One region of the Xanthomonas phaseoli pv. dieffenbachiae genome, then DNA from elsewhere that is predicted to be linked to it. Evidence: predicted binding sites of a transcription regulator. Region 1 holds the regulator's gene; the other holds the start of a gene.
The links. The regulator FliA, encoded in region 1, starts transcription of late flagellar genes. The targets are predictions, from matches to a motif close to TAAAGTTTNNCNNNCNNNGGCCGATAA.
Positions count from the first base shown of each region.

Region 1 (3,410 bases):
GCCGGTGCGCGCCCAGGCGCTGGAACTGATGGACGACTACGGTTTCGACGCCGGCCTGACCCGCGATATCGCCCTGCAGATCCCCGCCGATACCGAATTGCACCGTGGCCGCGGCCTGATGCTGGGCTTGCTGTCCAAGCGTCTGCCGGTGGCCCCGGTGGACCCGCTGGAACGCGGCGGCGTGATCGCCCTGGTCGGCCCGACCGGCGCCGGCAAGACCACCACCATCGCCAAGCTCGCCCAGCGCTTTGCCGCCCAGCACGCCCCGCGCGACGTGGCCCTGGTCACCACCGACACCCAGCGCGTGGGCGGCCGCGAGCAGCTGCACAGCTACGGCCGCCAGCTCGGCATCGCGGTGCACGAGGCCGACAGCGCCGAAAGCCTGCTGGAGCTGCTGGAGCGCCTGCGCGACTACAAGCTGGTGCTCATCGACACCGCCGGCATGGGCCAGCGCGACCGTGCCCTGGCCGCCCAGCTGAACTGGCTGCGCGCCGCCCAGCAGGTCACCTCGCTGCTGGTATTGCCTGCCAACGCCCATTTTTCCGACCTCGACGAGGTCGTACGCCGCTTCGCCCACGCCAAGCCCCAAGGCGTGGTGCTGACCAAACTCGACGAGACCGGCCGCTTCGGCAGCGCCTTGTCGGTGGTGGTCGACCACCAAATGCCCATCACCTGGGTGACTGACGGACAGCGGGTCCCCGACGACCTGCACCGCGCCAATGCCGCCAGTCTCGTTCTTCGCCTTGAAGATTTGCGGCGCGCTGCCGATAAGCCCTGTACTCCGGAGCACAACCATGCAGTCGCGTGAATACGCCAAGCTGACCAACGCCTTCCCCCTGTCGGCGACCCGTCCCGAGCCCTTGGGCCCGGTGCGCACCATTGCCGTGACCGGCGGCAAGGGTGGCGTGGGCAAGACCAACATCTCCGCCAACCTGGCCGTGGCGCTTGCCGACATGGGCAAACGCACCCTGCTGCTGGACGCCGACCTCGGCCTGGCCAACCTGGACGTGGTCTTGGGCCTGGCGCCCAAGTACACCCTGGCCGACCTGATCGCCGGCCGTTGCACGCTCGATGAAGTCATCATCGAAGGGCCCGGCGGCGTGCTGGTGGTGCCGGCCGCTTCCGGTCGCCGCCACATGGCCGAACTGGCCCCGGCCCAGCACATCGGCCTGGTCAACGTGTTCTCCGAACTGGAACGCGACCTGGACGTGATGGTCATCGACACCGCCGCCGGCATCACCGACAGCGTGCTGACCTTCTGCCAGGCCGCCCAGGACACCGTGGTGGTGGTCTGCGACGAGCCGGCCTCGATCACCGACGCCTACGCGCTGATCAAGGTGCTCTCGCGCGAACGCGGCGTGGACCGCCTGCAGATCATCGCCAACATGGTGCGCGACCCCAACGAAGGCCGCCTGCTGTACGACAAGCTCTCCCGCGTCTGCGAGAAGTTCCTCGGCGATGTCTCGCTGAACTATCTCGGCCATGTGCCGCAGGACGACTGGCTGCGCCTGTCGGTGCAGCGCCAGCAACCGGTCATCAAGGCCTACCCCGCCAGTCCGTCGGCGCAGGCCATCGCAGAAATCGCACGCCGTACCTCGCGCTGGCAGGCCCCGACCGTGCCGCGCGGCAACGTCGAGTTCTTTGTCGAACGCATCATCCAACGGGGAGTGGCCGCATGAGCACCGCTACCGCAACCACGGCCAGCGCGCAGTACCGCGCCGTGCAGCGCAACAACGCCAACGACGTGGTGACCCAGCACGCCGACCTGGTCCGCCGCATCGCCCACCATCTGGCGGCGCGCCTGCCGGCCAGCGTGGAAGTGGACGACCTGATCCAGGCCGGCATGATCGGCCTGATCGAAGCCTCGCGCAGCTACGATTCCGAACAGGGCGCGTCCTTCGAAACCTATGCCTCGATCCGTATCCGCGGCTCGATGATCGACGAGATTCGCAGGGGCGACTGGGTGCCGCGTTCGGTGCACCGCCGCGCCCGCGATGCCGCCGCCGCCGTGCGCAAGATCGAACAGAACACCGGCCGCGCCGCCGCCGCCACCGAAGTGGCCGCCGCCATGGAAATGCCGCTGCCCGATTACCTGCGCCTGATGGAAGATGCCGCACGTGGCCAGGTGCTGAGCCTGGAATCGCGCATCGAAGATCACGGCGAGCTGGACACCACCGCCAAGGGTGGCCCCAATCCGCAGCAGATGATGGAGCGTGGCGAATTCGGCCGCGAGCTGGGCAAGGCCATCGGCCAGTTGCCCGAGCGCGAGCAGCTGGTGCTGTCGTTGTATTACGAGCAGGAATTGAACCTGAAGGAAATCGGCGCCGTGCTCGGCGTCAGCGAATCGCGCGTGTGCCAGATCCACGGCCAGGCGGTGGTGCGTTTGCGTGGCCGCCTCAAAGTCTTCGAACTGGCCGATGCCGGCGTCGAAGTCGACGACTGAATTTTTCGCGTAATTTTTCGTGTTAGGAGCTTGATGTGAACAAGAACATGCGGATCCTGATCGTGGACGACTTCTCGACGATGCGACGTATCGTCAAGAACCTGTTGGGCGATCTCGGCTTCACCAATACCGCAGAGGCCGAAGACGGCAACAGCGCCCTGGCCGCGTTGCGTGCCGGCCCGTTCGATTTCGTGGTCACCGACTGGAACATGCCCGGCATGACCGGCATCGACCTGCTGCGCAACATCCGCGCCGACGCCAAGCTCAAGCACCTGCCGGTGATGATGGTGACCGCCGAAGCCAAGCGCGAGCAGATCATCGAAGCGGCCCAGTGCGGCGTGAACGGCTACATCATCAAGCCGTTCACCGCCCAGACGCTGGAAGAAAAGCTGGGCAAGGTGTTCGAACGTCTGGCGGCGACCGCCTGATGAACGCGACCGTGGAAACCGATGCCGAACGTGCCGCCTTGATCGAGCGCCTGCAGAACGCACTCGATGCACTGGAAAGCGGTGACCAGGTCGCCTGGCGTCGCGAGGTGGATCACCTCGCCGCCCTGCGCACGCGCCCGATGATGCAGAGCCTGAGCCGGCTCGCCCGCGAACTCGGCCAGGCACTGGGCGAACTGCCCACCGTGCCCGAAGAAGCCGGCGAGCTGGACGATGCCTGCTCGCGCCTGGACCATGTGGTGGAGATGACCGAGAAGGCCAGCCACCGCACATTGGATCTGGTCGAAGAATGCCGCGAGCTGGCCAACCAGCTGCGCAGCGGCGGGCTCAATCAGGACCAGGGCGCGCTGCTGGAAAAGATGCGCCATAACCTGACCGAACTGTCGCTGGCGCAGAGCTATCAGGATTTGAGCGGCCAGATCATCCGGCGCGTGGCCGGCATCGTGCGGCGTGTGCATGAAGGCTTCGGTGCGCTCGGCTTGCCGCCGAAGAATCCCGAGCCGAAGAAAGACGACGGCGGT
Region 1 covers NZ_CP041380.1:2,103,587-2,106,996, reverse strand. The annotation lists gene flhF (flagellar biosynthesis GTPase FlhF) at 1-808, shown strand, start outside; gene FLG15_RS09625 (MinD/ParA family protein) at 795-1,679, shown strand; gene FLG15_RS09620 (RNA polymerase sigma factor FliA) at 1,676-2,443, shown strand; gene cheY (chemotaxis response regulator CheY) at 2,479-2,871, shown strand; gene FLG15_RS09610 (protein phosphatase CheZ) at 2,871-3,410, shown strand, end outside.

Region 2 (3,410 bases), 1.7 Mb from region 1:
ATGCGCGCCGCCAGACAAGCCTGCACGGGAATCACTGCGCGGCGACCGCTCGGGCACGCCGGGCGTTCGCGGCCGGTCGCCGCTAATCCGCGTTGATCACCCGGTTCTTGCCGGCCGCCTTGGCGTCGTACATGGCGCGGTCGGCGCGGCGGATGACCTCGTCCTGGGTCTCGTCGGTTCCGCGTAGCGCCACGCCGGCGCTGAAGCTGATAAACACGCGCACGTCGTCATGCAGCAGCGAGCGCTGCGACAGGGCGCGTTGCAGGCGGATCACTGCCGCGCTGGCTTCGAAAATGGTCGAGTCCGGCAGCAGCAGGACGAATTCCTCGCCGCCGAAGCGGGCGATGGCGTCGGTGGTGCGCAACACCGCCTTGGCCACCTCCACGGTGTGGCGCAGCGCCGCGTCGCCGCCGGCATGGCCGTGGGTCTCGTTGAGGCGGCGGAAGTCGTCCAGGTCCAGCATCGCCACGCACAAGGGCTGGCCACTGCGCTGGGTGCGCACGGCCTCGCGCTGGAACAGTTCTTCGAAGCCGCGCCGGTTGAGCGCGCCGGTCAGCTGGTCTTCGCGCACCAGGCCGGCGACGTCCTTGAGCTCCTGTTCGAGGGATGCGATGCGCTGTTCGGAATCTTCCACCTGCCGGCGCGCCGCGAGCAGTTCGTCGCGCGCCGCCAGGGCCTGCGCCTGCACGCCGGCGGTGTCCTGCAGCAGATCCTGCAGCAGCCGGTTGAGGTCGGGAATGCCGCGCGCCTCGCCGATCGCCTGCGAATACCCGGCCACGCGGTCGTGGTATTCGCCCGTGCTGGTGGCCATGCCGTCCAGCCGGTCGACGAAGGACACCATCATTTCGCGCATGGCGGTCTTGGATTCGGCGATGCCCTGCTTGAGCAGGCCCTGCTTGTAGGTCACCTCGCGCAGGGTGCCACGTGCCTGTTCGATGGAACCGACGTCCAGCGGGCCGGAAATCAGTTGCCGCACCACCGAGATCTGGCCCTGCAACCAGCTGCGATCGTCGAGGAGTTCGCCGACGTTCTCCAGCAATAGGTCGAACAAGCCCAACAAGAGGTTCTGTTGTTCGCTGGCATCTTCGGCGCGCAGGCCGATCTGGTGGCTGAGTTCGCGCAGGCGTTGTTCCAGCGTGATCAGCTCGTGTCCGGGGCGCCAGTGGCGCAGCGCCGAGGCCAGCGTTTGCGCCTCTTCGGCCAGCTCCGGGCTGCGTTGCAACAGCGTGGCCAGCGCATTGCCCAGCGCGTGGCGCAGCAGGTCGCGCAGCTGCTCGGCCTCCGTGCGGCCTTCGGCCAGCGAATCGCCGATGTCGATGGTGCGGATGTATTTGTCGATGAGCTGGCGCAAGGCACGGCCATAGCCGGGCCAGTCGCCGGCCGCATAGGCCGCGCTCAGGCGCACGCCCATGTCGCCGAGCTCGCCATGCAGGCTGGCGATGCCTTCGGCGAACGCGAGCAGCAGCGCCTCCGGATGCGCGGCATGCGAAAACAGCCGTATCAGCAATGCAGTGGCAGCGGCCGGATCGTGTGCGCCGGACTTGGCCTTGGCGGGCACCAGCTGGTGCGCGGCCATGCCAGGACCGCTGCGCTCTCCCTTGATCACCGTCGGCAGGGCAGCGGCAGGGCGTGCGGTGTCCGTGCCGCCCCAGGGCAACAGGCGGCGCAGCCCGCCACGGGGGCGGCTTGGGTGTTCGGGCTGGTCTGCCATGCGCCAGGGTCTCGGAATGTCTTGTGCTAACGCTCGATATCGGCGCGCAGCGGGGGCGCTTGAGCAAGCCGGGCCGTAGCGCGCACCGACGGCCTGCAGGCCAAACGCGAAGCGCGGTCGCGATCAACGAAGTGAGGCGTCGATGAACCGGTTACCCAGATGAGGGCGAGCGCGGCCGAACGTTCCCGTATTCGGTGCATGTCACGGCACACGCACCGATACGGGGATGTCATTGCACTGCAATGTGGCGCTTATGCCTTGCGGCATGCGCAACTGTGCGTAAAGGAATGTGGGCTGTCGCAGAAAAGTCAGCACGTGTTCACGCATATTTTATTTGGTCGGGGTGTAGATTCCTCTGCAAGGGCGACGTGGAGTCCGCGCGTTGCCCACGCTCCTCACTCGTAGCAAGTCGTCTGGCTGAATCGGCAGACGGCGGTTTTCGCTTCGCCGTTTTTCCGTCTCCACCCACATTACGACGGACGTTTAGATGGTTGCCATGATGCCGCTTCACGCCACTACCGCACGCGTAGAGCGCAGTACGCTGCTCCCGACTCTGAAGAAGAGTGGGCGCCCGCGCGATGCGCGTGGCCGCTTCATTCGTCACCACGAGCGCTTGCCGGTTTCGTTGGCAGATACGCGCGGCGCCTTGTTCGTGGTGTCGGAAATGGCCGACTTCATCAAGGCCGGCGGGTTGGGCGACGTGGCGGCCGCGCTGCCGCGCGCGCTGCGCCATCGCTACGACGTCCGCGTGCTGATCCCCGGCTACCGTGCCGTGCTCGAGCGCGCAGGCAAGGTGGAGATCGTGGGCCGCGTGTTGGCGCATGCCGCGCTGCCGGCCTGCGACATCGGCCGCATCGTGCAATCGGACGGGCTGCCGATCTACATCCTGCTGTCCAAGGAACTGTTCGAACGCGACGGCTCGCCCTATGTGAGCACCAGCGGTTCGGAGTTCGAAGACAACGCGATCCGCTTTGCCACCTTGTCGCATGCCGCCGCGCAGATCGCCGCCGGCCACGCCGGCTTGGGTTGGAAGCCGCGCCTGCTGCATCTGAACGACTGGCCATGCGCGCTGGCGGCCGGCTATGTGCGTTGGTCCGGCGGCACTACCCCGTGTTTGCTGACCATCCATAACCTGGCCTACCAGGGTCTGGTGCCTTATTCGATGGCCGCCGCGCTGGGCATCCCCGCCGAGCGGGTGGCCGAGCTGGAGTTCTACGGGCAGATGTCGTTCCTGCGCGGCGGCATCGTCAATGCCGACCACGTCAACACGGTCAGCGTCAGCTACGCCAAGCAGATCACCGGCCCGGCCCAGGGCTGCGGCCTGGACCGGCTATTGGCCGGTCGCGCCACCAAGGGCGCGCTCACCGGCATCGTCAACGGCATCGACGCCAGCTGGGACCCGCGCACCGACGAATACCTGGATTCGCACTTCAGCGTGAACCAATGGCAGGGCCGGCAGGACAACGCGGCGCAGGTGCGCAAGGCGTTCGGGCTGCGCGAAAGTACCGGCCCGCTGTTTGCGGTGGTGTCGCGGTTGGTGCACCAGAAAGGCCTTGATCTGATTTGCGAGGTGGCCCCGCAGATCGTGGCCGCTGGCGGCCAGATCGCGGTGATCGGCGGCGGCGAGCCGGAGATCGAACGCCAGGTGGCCGAGCTGACCCGGCGCTACCCCGGCCAGGTAGGCGCCTTCATCGGCTTC
Region 2 covers NZ_CP041380.1:359,088-362,497, forward strand. The annotation lists gene FLG15_RS01675 (GGDEF domain-containing protein) at 83-1,711, opposite strand; gene glgA (glycogen synthase GlgA) at 2,199-3,410, shown strand, end outside.
Region 2: FLG15_RS01675 (GGDEF domain-containing protein) is a predicted target of FliA. The motif match lies at 1,748-1,774, and genes of this name have one in related genera.